Regions from separate parts of the Oceanobacillus longus genome, predicted to be linked through region 4. Evidence: riboswitches for the same ligand, from Rfam matches in the RefSeq annotation. Region 4 holds a riboswitch; each other region holds the start of a gene.

Region 1 (3,971 bases), on a different contig from region 4:
ATAGTCATAGATTTATTCCTACAACCCATGATTACTTGAGAAGTCGATTAACATTGGCTTCTCCTATTTTTGATGAAGAAATAAAAATATGCAGCAAAGAACTATATCCATGCTTTGGCTTGAAAATTATTCCTTTAAAGGTTCCCAAGCAATTGTTGGGGACCTTTAATGTAGGAAAGCCAATATTAAAATTTGAAATTAACTTCTTTATCCTCTTGTGACTCTACACCCTTCATATAGTCAATTCTTTTTTGTGCAGAGGATTGGCTAACCTGCTCATCAGCATGATAGGACGAGCGTACAAGCGGACCAGATTCACAATGAGAAAAACCTTTTTCTAAAGCAATTCTTTTTAACTCTTCAAATTCATCCGGATGGTAGTAACGCTCAACATTTAAATGCTTTTTAGTTGGTTGCAGATATTGCCCAATGGTTATAATATCGACATTATGCGCTAATAAGTCGTCCATCGCTTCGACAATTTCTTCTTTGGTTTCCCCGAGACCCAACATGATACTTGACTTTGTAGGTACATTTGGTGCAATCTCCTTTACGCGCTTAAGAAGCAGGAGAGACCTATCATACTTGGCAATTGCCCGAACACGTTTGGTTAATCGTCTAACCGTCTCAATATTGTGATTAAAGATATCAGGCTCACTGTCCATTAGTGTATGTAAACTTTCATAATCACCTTTCATGTCTGATGGGAGGATTTCAATCGTACATCCGGGGCGTTGTGCCCGAATGGCTCTAACCGTATTGGCAAAAACAGCTGCTCCACCATCAGCTAAGTCATCACGAGCTACCGCTGTTACAACAACATGTTTTAGGCCCATTATTTCAACCGAATCAGCAACCCGTTTCGGTTCACCCCAGTCAAGTTCGTTTGGAAGCCCTGTTTTCACTGCACAAAAACGGCAGCCACGTGTGCAGGTATCTCCTAAGATCATAAAGGTTGCGGTCTTCCGCTCGCTCCAGCATTCATAGATATTTGGGCATTTTGCTTCTTCACAAACTGTATTTAATCTCTTGTCACGCATTAGGTGCTTTAGTTTTTTATAGGAATCATTTGTGTTAATTTTTGTTTTCAACCACTCAGGTTTACGGATGTATTCTGCTTGTTTTGCCAATACTAGCACGCTCCTTGTTTAAGTTCGTATTCCAGTTATCCAATTCATATTTTGTCTTCGCTAAGGCGTTTACTTCATCCCAATCATCTTGTGACAATTCCAAAGGATGAAGATCGATATCTAACCCTTTCTTGAAGCCATTTTCAAAAGCTTCCTTCAAAGTTTCATAACGATGCTTTTTAGTAGTCAGTTGGTCCAGTGTAATCGCCTTCTTAGAAAAGGAATTTCGCTTTCTTTCCCTTACTTTTTCAGAAGGAAATTGGAATAAATCAAATAGCATCGTTGTGTTGATACTAATTGGAAGAGAACCATGCTGTAGCAATACGCCTTTTTTTCTTGTTTGAGCATTTCCGGATAACTTTTTCCCATCTACCACCATTTCGTAAAATGCAGGCTTTTCAAAGCATATTGGTGTTCTTTCTCTATCTGACTGCTTTTCAACAACCGCATACTCTGCCGGAATGCCTAAATTTTTGTACCCTTCCAATACACCTTTTGATAAAACATAGTAAGCTTCCTGCACTGATAAAGGAATGTCGGGATCGTTCTCCGAAATAACTAGACTGTAGGTTAGTTCGTTGTCATGTAGTACAGCACTGCCACCGGTCAAGCGACGGACAAACTGGCAATTATAGTCATGTAGTGCCTTGAAGTCTATCTTATTCTCCACCTTTTGAAAGTATCCAACAGATAAACTTGGTGCCTTCCATCCATAGAATCGTAGTGTTGGTGGAATTTTCCCTTCACTATGCCAATTGATTAAACATTCATCAAATGCCATATTGATTGCTGCATCACTAAAACCGGTATCAATAAAAGCCCATTGTCGATTCAACTTATTCACCTCCAATTCAATTGCAATTATTTCACTAAAAAAGACTGCAGAATTTAGACTGCAGTCTTTTGGTGAAGTGATAATCAATAAATATACACATTGACTGCACATTTCCTACGATAGTATTATCCATTTCAGGTCCAAAGGGTCAACGCTAATTAATATATAGCATCTCTCAGCTTAACAGCTCCCCCAGTGCTTATTTATTAAATTGTTTACTATTAAAGCTTACTTCTAATTGTTGGGAATGTAAAGATAAGTGTGATAATTAACACGAATTGTTAATTACTCAACTTTCGCACCATTAAAATAAGTTCAAACCGTTAACTGGGGCAAACTTAGAATGTTTCTAATAATCCCCTTGCTAAACTTGATTAAAACAAGGCTGTTTTTCGTACTGTTTATAGCCTTTTAATCATCGCAGAGTTGAGATAAAAAGCGAACTAGAATAAGTAACTTCGGCGACCGCTCTGGGGAAATATACTTACGGTTCGCGGGCGGCTGGTGAGCCCTCCTCGTGCTTCTTCTTTAGGGGTCTCACCGATGCCTTTCCTCGAGGCCACTGAAAAACTAGAGAACTAAAATTGAACCCTCCACTTTGGGTATATATAACCTGTTATTTAGGGTTAAAATAACCACTATGATGGTTAAATAACCTGTTAATTTGGGATTAGATTTATTTATTTTTGGATTTCCGGACTATTTCCGGACTTTTTCAGTGGCCTCCTTTCCTCCCGCTGGAGTCTTCGTATATTTCCCCAGAGCTGGTTTTAAGCTTACAAACTGATAACTGCATTAGTGATTTATAAAATTCATATCACCGAGCTTCACCAGTCCGGGTGAGCGGCGGGCGGTGACTCCTGCGGGAAGAGCACGTGTCCGAAGACCAGAAGAGTGGTTTTCTCTTCGGGGCTGAGGCCGTGCCCTAAGGATGCGCATCCGCCCAGAGCGATCCCGGACGGTGGGAAAAGCTGATACTTAAAGAAATAAAACCAACAAGCATTTACTTCGCAGTTCATATAAAATCCGACGATAAAAGAGGGAAATTAACGAAAAGATCCTTGAGTATAGATGTATCCAGACTGCTCAGCGCAAAAAGTTAATCCAAAATCAACTTGAACAGTGTAGCTCCAGTCCTCCTAATTCTATCAAGGGTTATTTATCCATTTCATTCTGCGAAAGTTGAATTAATTACTTAATAGCGTAGCATATTTACATACTCATCGTTTCTAACTAACTACTGAATTCAACTATTATACTTCCTTCAATTAAGTTATGAACTTCGTTTAATCGTCCTTCATGTAAAAGCTGAACAATTTTACTTCCGACGATTACCCCATCACAATGCTTACTAAGTGTATGTGCCTGTTCTGTATTGGATACCCCAAAACCAGCTAATACGGGTACATCACTATATTTCTTTAAATCATCGAGGTAGGAAGTTACATTCGTATCATGTTTTGTCCGGGCGCCTGTCGTTCCATTGACAGCCACTGCATATAGAAATCCTTCTGAACGCTTTGCGAGTTCAACTAAACGCTCTTTTGGACTTGTCATTGCGGCAAGTCTGACAAATGCAATATCATAATCACTTAAAGAGGGGGAAATAATGTGTTCTTCCTCCATTGGCAGGTCAGGTATAATAATACCATCAACCCCCGCATTCGCTGCGTCTTTAGCAAATTTCTCTATCCCATAAACTAAAATGGGATTTAAATAAGTCATGATGACAATTGGAATGGAACGATTTTCTTTCGTAGATTGCAATTTCTCTAATACATTTGTTAAGGTTGTTCCATTTTCTAATGCACGTATGCCAGCCTCTTGAATAGTTGGACCATCTGCAACAGGATCCGAGAAGGGGATACCAAGTTCAATTGCGGATGCCCCGCATTCCTGTATAAAATTTATTCTCTCTTCCAAAATATCGAGTCCGCCATCACCAGCCATAATATATGGAGCAAATATATTTTGATTAGATTTGATTTTTTCCTGTAATGCTTTTT
Region 2 (3,971 bases), on a different contig from region 4:
GATTGATCTTCTTGTCCAACATGAATTCCGTCTGCATCTAGAGGGGTTACCAAATCAATATCATCATTAACGATAAACGGAATATGATGTTTTCGGCATATATCTCTTAATTGCTTTCCTAATTCTAACTTTGCATTGCCAGTAAGTGATTTGGGTCCCTTTTCGCGAAATTGAAATGCTGTAATTCCAGCTTCAGCTGCTGATTCTAAAATCTCTGTAGGATCATGGGAACAGTTTTGGCTGCCCATAATAAAATATTTACGCAAGCTTTGTTTTATATAGTGTGACATTCATTATCTCCCTTTTAGAAAATTTTAATCGAGTGAAGGTGCACCTCGTGTTGCCCAGTGGTTTGTTGGGCCGCTTCCAGATCCAAGTGAAAAGGAATATTGAATTGCCTTCGTAACGAAATGTTTCGCTTTTTTAACGGCTTCATTTAACGGTAAACCTTGACTCAAATAGGCTGTAATAGCTGCAGAATATGTACAACCTGTTCCGTGTGTATTTTTAGTATTAATTCGTTTAGCGGAAAAGGTATGAAGACTTGAACCATCATATAGGAAATCAATGGCTTCACCTTTCAGATGGCCACCTTTCACAAGTGCAGCTCCGGCACCAAAGTTCTCAACAATATGCTCTGCAGCTTGTTTCATATCGTCAACCGTTTCAATATTTTTACCGGTCAAATATTCAGCTTCCGGGATATTCGGTGTTACTAAAGTAGTTAATGGCAAAAGCTCTCTTCTTAGAAAATCACGTGCTTCCTCTTCAATTAATGGATCTCCACTTGTTGCAACCATAACAGGATCCATAACATATGGAGCGTTTAACTTTGAAATCTTACTAACCACCATTTTCATCATATCTTTATTGGCAATCATACCAGTCTTAAATGCATGAACAGGCATATCCGTTATAACGGAATCCAGTTGCTGTTCAATCATATTAAGTGGCACATGATGGATGTCCTGGACACCAGTAGTATTCTGGGCAACTACGGAAGTTATAACAGACATACCATAGCTTTTTAATTCCTGGAAAGTTTTTAAGTCAGCGTGAATTCCTGCCCCACCACTAGGATCTGTCCCAGCAATGGTAAGGGAACAAGGTATTTGTTTCATCGAGATGACACCACCTTTTTTGATGGCAACTCCTCACATATAAATGCCATTTCCCAAAATCTTAGTTCAAGTTTACAGCTTTTTCGTTCTACATCTGAAGCACCTTTTCTTAAAACATCAGTAAAAGTCATCATATAGCCTCCTAATTAATACGTGCTAAATTTTTGGTTTTAACCCTTGATACGATAAACCAGCCAATGAAAGCACCGGTAATGCTGCTGACAAGAAATCCTGGTAAAAAGGCAAATGCACCAACGGAGGTACCCATTAGAATGCGGGCAAAAGGTACCGCGAAAAGAGATCCGATTACTCCTGAACCGATCGTTTCTCCAATTACTGCCCATCCCTTTTTACCAACTTTTTTATAAATATAACCAGCTAGAAATGCTCCAACCATGCCTCCAGGAAAGGCCAATAAAGTACCTAAACCAAGCATATTCCGAAGTAAACCAATCATAAATGCGATGGCAACTGCAGGACCTGGTCCAAGCATGATAGCTGCCATGACATTGACTGCATGCTGAACAGGATATGCGCGTGCGATTCCTGTTGGAAACCACAATAACTGAGCACCTATCGTTCCAATTGCTACAAAAACTGCCATTGTTGTTAACAAAAGCGTTCGACTCATATTATTCCCCCTCCATTTTTCGTAAAAAACTAAACAAAAAAGCCAGATCCTTTATGGACCTGGCTTGGTAGGCTGAAAATAGATTAGACGATATAACAAACGTCCGACTACTTCCCTCCGCTAGTATTAACCAGATCAGGTCCATAAGAGTCGGAAAGTGTATGCTTTCCTCTCAGCCCACATATTATTTGGGCACCCCTAGTAGTTTCATGCTATATAATTGTGTATACAACTCTAAGCTTACCAAATTATTTAACTTTTGTCATTATTAACTTTAAAACATGGTATAACTCTACCAGGTGGAGTGGAAGGCGAATGATACGATATAGAATATAAGAGTGACTAAATATAGTCTACAATTTGAAATGTTTTCTGGTATAATATATTGGCAATCAATCAAGCCAAGATGGAAAAAATCAAAATCGCTTCGAATTAAAACTAGATGATTTTATTGTTGAAACACGAAGTAACTTTAAACATACACAGAATCAACTGGACACACATGCAAATATTATCAAAAAGGTAAAATAAAAGCGACCACTAGGTTATTCTTCAAATCGTGTGTTCAGCCCCATTTCTTAATCAAGTTTCTGCCACGCAGTCATAACTTCTCAGTAAAAATGTTTTTATTATACTTAAAAAGGTTAGATAGGATGTTTTTACAAGTCCTATCTAACCTTTTTAATTTTAGGATGGAGCATAGGGGGCTCGAACCCCTGACCTCTTGCATGCCATGCAAGCACTCTCCCAGCTGAGCTAATGCCCCGTACACATAATTATGATTATAGCCACTTTTTATCAATTTTTCAAGAAAAATTTTAAAGTAATGTCTCCTTTCTGGTTCTCTCATTTTGTTTTTCTCTTTCGATGGAACTGAAACCAAAAAAATAACTAAGGACTTATTAACCCTTTTTATAAATACATAGTACTAATGGTCTGAATTTACAATATATTTACAAATGTTTACGAATATTTCATAGTAACCCTCTTACTTTTATGCAATATTTAAGAAGGACAGGTGCGGATTTTGTCTTAAAATCTCGCATCTGGAACAAATATTCTAAAAATGGAGGGTATCAATGAAGAGTATAACTTTTAAAAAGACCGTTAGTATGTTTCTTATTTTAGCGCTGGCATTTATGAATTTCACACCTGTATTTTCTATGTCTGCAGCTGCTGAAAGTAATGAAGCGACAGCAGAGGATTTATTTATTTCGGAGTATATTGAAGGTAGTTCTTATAACAAGGCAATAGAAATTTATAATGGTACGGGTAGTGAGGTGGATTTATCAGACTATGGATTAGAGTTATATAGCAATGGTGCGTCTACTGCAAACGAGACAATGGAACTTTCCGGTACACTTGCACATGGTGATGTTCTGACTCTTGCCCATACAAGTGCTACCCAGAAAATTCTTGATCAAGCAGATATCGTAAATGGCTCCGTCATAAATTTTAATGGTGATGATGCACTTGCTTTAACAAATAATGGAGAACCTACGGATATACTAGGTACCATTGGTGAAGATAATGATTATGCTAAAAATGTGACTCTGATAAGAAATTCATCAGTCACAGTACCAACTGAAACGTATGATGAAGGACAGTGGATGGATTATGCTAGTGATACATTTGCATACCTTGGCAGTCATACAATGGATGGCGTGGAACCAACAGATCCACCAGAGGAACCTGGTGAGCCTGGTGAACCAGGAGATGAATATTCCATTGAAGAAGCTCGTAACTTAAGTGATGGAACAGTGGTAACTGTCGAAGGAATCGTAACAGCAGATCATGCTGCAATCAGTAATGGCTCCCAGTTCACAACTTACATACAGGATGATACTGGCGGCATTAATCTATTTGCTTACGAACAAGGTGGGTTACCTGACCTGCAAAAAGGGGATCGGGTTCAAGTTATTGGGGAACTAGATTCCTATAATGGATTAAAAGAGGTTATTCCAACTGAGATTGATGTCCTGGAAACAGGACAAACATTACCAGAAGCACAGCAAATTACCCTTGAAGATCTTCAAAATCCAGAGATTGCAGAGTCCTATGAGGGAGAATTAGTACAGATTAATGGCTATATTAACAATATCCCAGGCAGCCCAGCTGGTGGTGGATATAATGTATCCTTGGTAGATGTAGATTTTAATGGAACGATTTTACGAGTAATGGAGAATGCACTGGATATCTCACAAGTAGAATCTGATATG
Region 3 (3,971 bases), on a different contig from region 4:
GTTTTTAAGAACCTGTATAACGAGCCGATTTTAATTCGTGCCAAATCAGAGAATGGCCAAATGAATGTCACCGTACACTCCTCAGATACTGTGGAGTACTTTAACGGGAGTGAGGATTGATTTGACACGAATCTCCGTCTGCACACTGATTAACAGGGACAAGTCTTCTATTATTAGAAACCAGTTTATAAATAATGTTTCCGAGTCCAATGAACTTGAAAATATACATGAATGGCACGAGAACCCATAAGAGTGGGAGCATTTTAGCTATTTGAATTATTGCTGAATACCCTTTGTACCATCGATTATTATATTTAACATGAAGACTCTTTTCCATTTCAAGTGGATAATCTTTCATATTCCGAAATGAATCGAATGTAAGCTTATTTCTCCAATCGAGCCTTTTCCAAATGGTTGAAGAATTTGTACAGATTTTGCAGTAACTATCATAATAGACAATCATATTGAATTACCTCCAATAATAATATAAGTCAATTCTATACAAAAAGCTGTATTTCACAAAGGAAATACAGCTTTTAAATATGGTCGGTTATTATGCTTGTTTATGAAGCTCAAGCTCAAAGTTGATTTTAACATCTTCACCAACAAGTACGCCACCAGTTTCAACTGCTGCGTTCCAAGTAAGGCCGAAATCTTTACGGTTAATGGATGTTTTGCCACTAAAACCAGCTACTGTAGCTCCGCCCATTGGGTCTTTGCTTTGACCTTCAAATGTAACATCAAGCGTAACAGGTTTAGTAGTCCCTTTAATTGTTAAATCACCACTTACTTCATAATCATGAGATGATTTTTTCTTGATATCTGTAGCAACGAAAGTCATTTTAGGGTAGTTTTCTGAATCAAAGAAATCTCCTGAGCGTAAATGATTATCGCGATCTTCATTACGTGTATTCACGCTTGCAGTATCTACAGTTACTTCTACTTTAGAATCTGTTAAATTTTCTACGTCTGCTTCAATTACAGCATCAAATGAATCGAATGTGCCTTTAGCTTTTGAAATCATCATGTGTTTTACTGAGAAACCAACTTCACTGTGGACTTGGTCAACTGTCCAAACTGTTTTTGTCATTATAAATCCCTCCAAATAATTTTCTGTAACCCGATAGTTACTTTCTGTTACCTAGTATAAATTGATATGTGTTTAAAGTCAAGTGTTTTTAATTAAAAATAAATGAATTAAGTTTAAATTAATTTAATAAAAGGTAGGAATACTTTAATGTTCCCTTACTCTTCGATTTGAAACATAATTTTTATCGTTTTATGGATTACAAGAGATTGTTATTTTCTTGATAATAAGGTACAATACACATAACAAATGAAGCATATAGAATAAAAGCCTACAGGGGGAGCCATTTGGCTGAGAGTGAACATTTTGTTCAGACCCTTTGAACCTGTTAGTTAGTACTAGCGTAGGGATTGGTGGTTTTTTTGATGGATTAAAAAGCAATGTGAGCGGATTCCCCCATCAGGAAGCTTCCCCTCGGCATTGCTTTTTTGCGTGGAAATTTAAAAGGGAGGTAATACAGTTGAGGTCAAAACGAATTTTATTCTTAGTTGAAGTATCCATTTTTACTGCATTGGCATTACTTTTGGATATCTTACCATTATCATTTAAAATATGGGCTCAGGGTGGGTCGATTTCTTTTGCAATGATTCCTGTATTTATAGTTGCATTTCGTTGGGGGTTAAAAGGTGGTCTGCTTTCTGGGTTTTTGTGGGGAGTATTACAAGTTGCAACCGGAACAGCATATATTTTAACACCATTACAAGGATTTATTGATTACGCGCTAGCCTTTACAGTCATAGGCTTTGCCGGTATTTTTGCCAATCGAATTCAACAGGCAGTAAAGTCAGGTGAAACAAAGAAATATCTTACTTATATCACGCTAGGGGTATTATTGGGGTCTACATTACGATTTATTGCTCACTATGTAGCAGGGCTCGTATTCTTCGGCTCCGCAATTGAAGGACAACCTGCATGGTTATATTCATTAATTTATAATGGTTCTTACATGGTTCCATCCTTCATTTTATGTACGGTTATTGTGTTCTTCTTGTTCCATAAACAACCTAGAACATTATTGAACGTAGCTTAGAAGTATTGTATATTCGCTCACAATAAGGTAACCTCATAATCAATGAGGTTACCTTATATTTATTGGAGGTTGATCATATGCGTGAATTAATAGGGACGTGTACATCATGTAAGAAAAATATATATTGTGAGAGTGGTTTTTTTAATGGTATTCAAGAAAATGGGAAGTTAATATGTAATGACTGTATGAATAGGAAAGAAAAGAAATAGTCTTTCAATTCTTGTTTTCTATCTTATTCAACTTTCGCAGAATGAAATGGATAAATAAGCCTTGATAGAATTAGGAGGACTGGAGCTACACTGTTTAAGTTGACTTTGGATTAACTGTTTGCGCTGTGCAGTCTGGATACATCTATATTCAAGGATCTTTTCGTTAATTTCCCTCTTTTATCGTCGGATTTTATATAAACTACGAAGTAACTGCTGGTTGATTTGATTTCTATAAGTAAGTGCTTTTCCCGCCGTCCGGGATCGCTCTGGACGGATGCTTTCCGCGGGCACGGCCTCAGCCTCCTCGAGAAACCCACTTTGCGGGGTCTTCGGACACGTGCTGTTCCCGCAGGAGTCACCGCCCTCCGCTCACCCGGACTGTTGAATCTGTGTGATCCGGTTTTTATATCAATCACTAAGGTGTTAATCAATTGCAAGCTTAAAACTAGCTCTGGTAAATATACGAAGACTCCTGTGGGAGGAAAGGCATCGGTGAGACCCCGCAGTGCGAAGCACGAGGAGGGCTCACCAGCCGCCCACGGAAAGCGAAGTATATTTACCAGAGCGGTCGCCGAAGTTACTTGTCCTACTTCGCATTTTATCTCAACTCTGCGATGATTAAAAGGCTATAAACAGTACGAAAAACAGCCTTGTTTTAATCAAGTTTAGCAAGGGGATTATTAGAAACATTCTAAATTTAAACCAGTTAAATGCTCGAACTTATTTTAATGGTGCGAAAGTTGAGTATCTTATTTTTGAATACATGAGAAAGGGACAACCTTGTTGATTAGGTTATCCCTGTGGCATTATAATATGAAGTTTTCTACGTTGTCATGATTAGTAACCATTAGCAGAATCTTTCCGTCGTCCAAGTCCTCTTCGTAATTCTCTGCCTCTGCTTTGGAGAAGCCCATTTCTTCTAGTTTTGTACGTAATTCGTCCCCTTGGCTGTTAAACATATTTCCTACAGCACTACTAAAATCCATTTCTTTCATACCGATCGTATTAGTTTCTGATCCGTCGGCTAAACGGCCAGTTCTCTCATCATCGTGTGTGAGTAGATAGATATCACCCTTCTTTACTCCGCGAGCTTGTAGTTTGTTTACATCCGTTTTTAATTGTTCTTCATTTATATATTCTCTAATAAAAGGTTTCATAAAATAATTCCTCCTTTGTTGTTACTTGTTTTATTCCCGCTCATTATAGAAATAAACATCATAGTGATTTGGAATCTGGTAGCGTTTCTCTTCGATTATGCATAGGCTATAGCACAATCGAAGAAAGGAAGAGGATGAATGGATTTAACAATACCCCATCTGTTGTATGGATTATTTACTTTAATTATTATTGTTACAATGGTCTTCCGCAAAGGAGTTGTTTTACCAACGTTACTTGGCACATTCGTAATCGCTTTTGTATATAAAGGAAATATTATTGATGGTTTTACCGCAATATTTAATGCGAATTTAGTTGCTGCTCAAGAATTATTCAGTATCTTTTTAATCATCACGTTTATGCTGGCCCTCTTGCATTCGCTACGTGATTTAGGGGCAGATGTCAGAATGATTCAACCTATTCAAAAGATGATGGTAAATGGGCATGTGTCCTTTTTTGTCCTAATCACTGTAACGTATGTTATTTCCTT
Region 4 (3,971 bases):
TCAGAGCTCAGTTCCCTACCCGCTATCAATTTTTCTTTTAACGTCATGGTTTCTTATTAATTAGATAAAAATAGAGATAGGCTTTAATTATTGAAGCCCGTCTCTATTTTTTTATAATATTCGTGTGGATACAGCTAAGGAAATCGCGAATATACGCCTGAAATTCGTGGAATTCCAGTCTGCTCGGCATCTTATTCCAGAAATAATTGATTAATCTAGTCTAGTCTTGCTCTACACAGACGTCTCCAACTTATCCTTTTCCGATAACCATGTTTCAAATGTATACGACATTTCCCAGAATGCAAGTTCATATTCTTTGGCAATGATGAATTGATCTTTAATCTTTTTCTTTTCTGCTTCGCTTGCTTGGTCAGCTAATTCATCCATGAGGTTAATCATTTCCTGTGTTGATTCCTGGAACCAGCTACTAGCATACATGTTCAGCCAATTTTGATAGATTTCTTCGGCCGGTTTTGCATCCTTATATTGCAAGCCGATATCCGCATACAACCAGTAACATGGCAGTATAGCAGCTACAATTTGGGCCAGGCTACCGGATAATGACGCTCGGTACAAATGGGATGTATAGGCATATGCAGTCGGCGCTGGTTTAAAATTTTCTATTTCTTCATTCGTAATATTTAAAATTTCAGCATGTTCCTTGTGTACAGTCAGCTCCGCTTCAGTTGTTTTTTTTGCCTTTTCAGCAAGTCTTGCAGAAACACGAAAGTCATCCGCATGGGCAGCTGCGAAGGCATGGACTTTGCCGTAATGTTTCAAATAATAGATGTCTTGCATAATATAGTTTTTGAACGTTTCCAGCGGTAAATCTCCCTTGACAATCCCTTGTACAAACGGATGATTCAGGCTTAATTCCCAACTTTGCTTTGTTGCTTCTCTCAACGACTCTGAAAAACGCATAAAAAATTCCTCCTCTATTTTTTTCCTAATGATGAATTAGAAAATGGACATTTATTTTTTAATAGCCTACTTCTACTACAGCGTTAACGATGTACATCAAATCGTTTTTATCCTGCTGTTCTTCAAGAAAAATTCCGCTTGTTGTTGCCATGCCGCCGTCCATTACTTCAATGGTGACCGTACCATAGGGAATTAACTTTTTTATTCTATTCTGATCTAATTTTTCCAAATCCTGCGGCAAGCCTAGTTTGACATTTACGATCATCTTATTTAAGTCACCATCCGGCAAAATTTTTCTCATGCCTGGCATGGAATTGGAATGGATTGCATTCAGCACTGCCCGTTCAGCCGCAATATTTACATCCTGTCCGTGCACATCCAACCCTGTTCCTGTTTCAATAAATATGAGATTTTCCATTTTCTTTTCCTTCTTCCTTTATTAAAATAGCTTCAGGAAGGCTCCTTTGATTACGGATGTCCTAACGTTCCTGAATCTGTTTATATCTTTTTACTTTTTCATCCGTTAAGAAATAAAGCTCGTCAAGTAGTGCCAGAATAAATGTTCCAGGCCCCATTGCTTTTTTCATCGCTAATTCCGCTGCAATGCCATAACTTGCCACTGCATATACACCTGCCTGGAATTTGTCATCAGCTACACTTACAAAAGGTCCAATAATTGATGAAAGCAGGCATCCGCTGGCAGTAATGTTTTGTAACATTTCATGGCCATTTTTGCATAAAGCAGTTCGCATGCCATCGGTAATTACGTCTGTTTCGCCGGTTGAAATCACAACTGTATCATATTTTTTTGCCACAGCTTTTGCTATTTCTGGGTCATTTTTTTCAATCATGGAATCTGGTCCCTTTGCTTTTTCCAAAGCGCCTGCCAACACAGCAATTTCTCCGGCATTAGCACGAATTGCTGCAAGCTTTACAGTTGCAAGTATGTCATTAATTATTTCAGTCCGAAAAACTGTCCCACCAACTGCAATGGGGTCAAGAATAACTGGAACCCCTTTCTCATTTGCTGCCTTTCCAGCCTTTAACATTGCCTCGCCACGGTCCTCCGTTAATGTTCCAAGGTTCAACACGACTGCGTCGGCCATCGCTCCATAGTCCTGTGCTTCTCTCGGAGTATGTGACATAGCAGGGGATGCGCCAATTGCGATTAGACCGTTTGCGGCAAAATTACTCGCAACTTCATTCGTAATATTAAAAATAAATGGCTTGTCTTCTCTGATTTTTGCAATAAAATTCATCTGGACATCTCCTCTCTGATAAGTTGAAGAATTAAAAAAACCACCCCAAATGGAGTGGTTGTATATACAAATTCAGTATATGTATACGCCGCCAACTCCACTTCCCTACGCTGGTATTAACCAGTTCAGGTTCAAAGGGATCAAGAAATGAATCTTGTCTCAGCCAAACGGCACCCCTAGTGGATATTTTTAATTATTCTAACTAGAGCTTACTCCATTCTATTATAAAAGTAAAATGATATATGGCAGATGGAAGCACGGGGACGGTTCTCCTGCTTCCTTTTTGATAGTAGGAAGCAAAAGAACCGTCCCCATGCTTCTTATTGGGAGCGATAAAGTAGGACAGATGCCGATTGTATAGGCTCTGAAGATGAAAGCACGTCCACTTCATACTCTCCCAGAACAGCGATTCGCGGATAAAGTTAAATAAATCGCGGTATAAACGCCATATGCGCTGATAAATGTAGACATTCGCGGAATTCCAGTGAAGCAAGTGGAACACACAAGAAAACACACTGAAGAGCAGTGTGTTTTAGCTTGTTGGATCAACTTTTAAAATTATTTTTCCAATGTTTTTATTTTGTTCCATGTGTAAGTGTGCCTGTTGAATATTCTCAAAATCAAATACATGGTCAATTATTGGCTTAAGCTGCTTAGTTTCAAAAAGTTTTAAAGCGCTGGAGGCAAAATCAGCTGTCAGTTCTGCCTTGTACGGATCACTTCTTGGCGTGAGTAATGTGCCTGTCAGCTGAATCCTTTTCGACATCAGTTCTAACAAATTTACTTCTTCTATTTTCGCACCGCCTAGTACGCCAATTAATACCCAGCGTCCGTCTACTTTGATACTGGAGATATTTCCTTTCCAGTAAGATGCACCGATAAAGTCCAAAATCAGATCAACACCTTGCTGATTTGTCGCTTGCAATACTTCCTCAGCAAAATCTTGTTCCTTATAATTGATACAATGATCTGCGCCCAATGAACGGGCAAAATCCAGCTTCTCCTTTGACCCAGCAGTAGTGATGATTTTCGCTTCACAAAGTTGTTTTGCTAGTTGGATTGCTGCTGTTCCGACTCCGCTCCCACCGGCATGAATAAGTACTGTTTCGCCCTCTTTTAACCGTCCTAACCAAAATAACGTTTGATAAGCAGTTAAAAATACTTCTGGAATCGCTGCTGCCTCTTTAAACGATAAGCCTTCCGGAATGACCATCGCCCGCTCAGCAGGCATGACCGCATATTCTGCATAACCCCCGCCATTCACAAGTCCCATTACTCTTGTTCCGACTTCTATTTCTGTTCCCGGACCCGCTTGTTCAACAATGCCGGCAACTTCAATACCCAAATTTGGATTCTTCAAATAACCAGAACGACCTTCGCGATTGACGATGTCCGATCGGTTAACAGCAGCCGACTTTACTTTTATTAACAATTCACCTTCGTGCAGTTCCGGTTTAGGCTGTTCTGTTATTTGTAATTGCTCCGCACCACCTGGTTGTTTTACAGTGATAGCTTTCATATATAGTTTCTCCTCTCCTAAAGTATTCATCCTTCTTCGAGTAAGTGCTATTAAACTACAGGACATGAATTTCCCTTTATTTTAACCTTATCAGAAAAAGATTAAATAAACATAAGAAACGTCTTTATGTAAACCAAAGGCTAGGCGCCCATATGTGCTAAAATAGGGGAGTAACGTAAGATGTTTTCGATCAAAAAGGAGGAATTGCAATTGGCTTGGCTTTATGTTCTTTTTGCTGCAATTGTCGAAGTGTTTTGGGTCATCGGTCTGAA

The links. Region 4 has a riboswitch for thiamine pyrophosphate ahead of thiM (hydroxyethylthiazole kinase). Riboswitches for the same ligand answer to the same signal wherever they lie in the genome.
Region 1: it holds a riboswitch for thiamine pyrophosphate, as region 4 does, so the genes downstream of both, ACFOUV_RS13440 (lipoate--protein ligase family protein) here and thiM (hydroxyethylthiazole kinase) in region 4, are expected to answer to the same signal.
Region 2: it holds a riboswitch for thiamine pyrophosphate, as region 4 does, so the genes downstream of both, thiW (energy coupling factor transporter S component ThiW) here and thiM (hydroxyethylthiazole kinase) in region 4, are expected to answer to the same signal.
Region 3: it holds a riboswitch for thiamine pyrophosphate, as region 4 does, so the genes downstream of both, thiT (energy-coupled thiamine transporter ThiT) here and thiM (hydroxyethylthiazole kinase) in region 4, are expected to answer to the same signal.

The regions. Positions count from the first base shown of each region.
Region 1 is NZ_JBHSAO010000010.1:28,886-32,856, reverse strand. Features, by position in the region: gene lipA (lipoyl synthase) at 186-1,130, opposite strand; gene ACFOUV_RS13440 (lipoate--protein ligase family protein) at 1,102-1,965, opposite strand; TPP riboswitch at 2,059-2,169, opposite strand; gene trpA (tryptophan synthase subunit alpha) at 3,199-3,971, opposite strand, start outside.
Region 2 is NZ_JBHSAO010000010.1:50,735-54,705, reverse strand. Features, by position in the region: gene thiE (thiamine phosphate synthase) at 1-290, opposite strand, end outside; gene thiD (bifunctional hydroxymethylpyrimidine kinase/phosphomethylpyrimidine kinase) at 315-1,121, opposite strand; gene thiW (energy coupling factor transporter S component ThiW) at 1,264-1,752, opposite strand; TPP riboswitch at 1,848-1,962, opposite strand; tRNA gene ACFOUV_RS13550 (tRNA-Ala) at 2,446-2,518, opposite strand; gene ACFOUV_RS13545 (5'-nucleotidase C-terminal domain-containing protein) at 2,832-3,971, shown strand, end outside.
Region 3 is NZ_JBHSAO010000008.1:35,046-39,016, reverse strand. Features, by position in the region: gene ACFOUV_RS10870 (VanW family protein) at 1-120, shown strand, start outside; gene ACFOUV_RS10865 (thiol-disulfide oxidoreductase DCC family protein) at 101-463, opposite strand; gene ACFOUV_RS10860 (YceI family protein) at 554-1,090, opposite strand; TPP riboswitch at 1,354-1,455, shown strand; gene thiT (energy-coupled thiamine transporter ThiT) at 1,548-2,117, shown strand; gene ACFOUV_RS10850 (general stress protein) at 3,133-3,483, opposite strand; gene ACFOUV_RS10845 (hypothetical protein) at 3,622-3,971, shown strand, end outside.
Region 4 is NZ_JBHSAO010000004.1:139,477-143,447, reverse strand. Features, by position in the region: gene tenA (thiaminase II) at 232-921, opposite strand; gene ACFOUV_RS07300 (Lin0512 family protein) at 980-1,339, opposite strand; gene thiM (hydroxyethylthiazole kinase) at 1,401-2,180, opposite strand; TPP riboswitch at 2,266-2,368, opposite strand; gene ACFOUV_RS07290 (NAD(P)H-quinone oxidoreductase) at 2,713-3,699, opposite strand; gene ACFOUV_RS07285 (DMT family transporter) at 3,910-3,971, shown strand, end outside.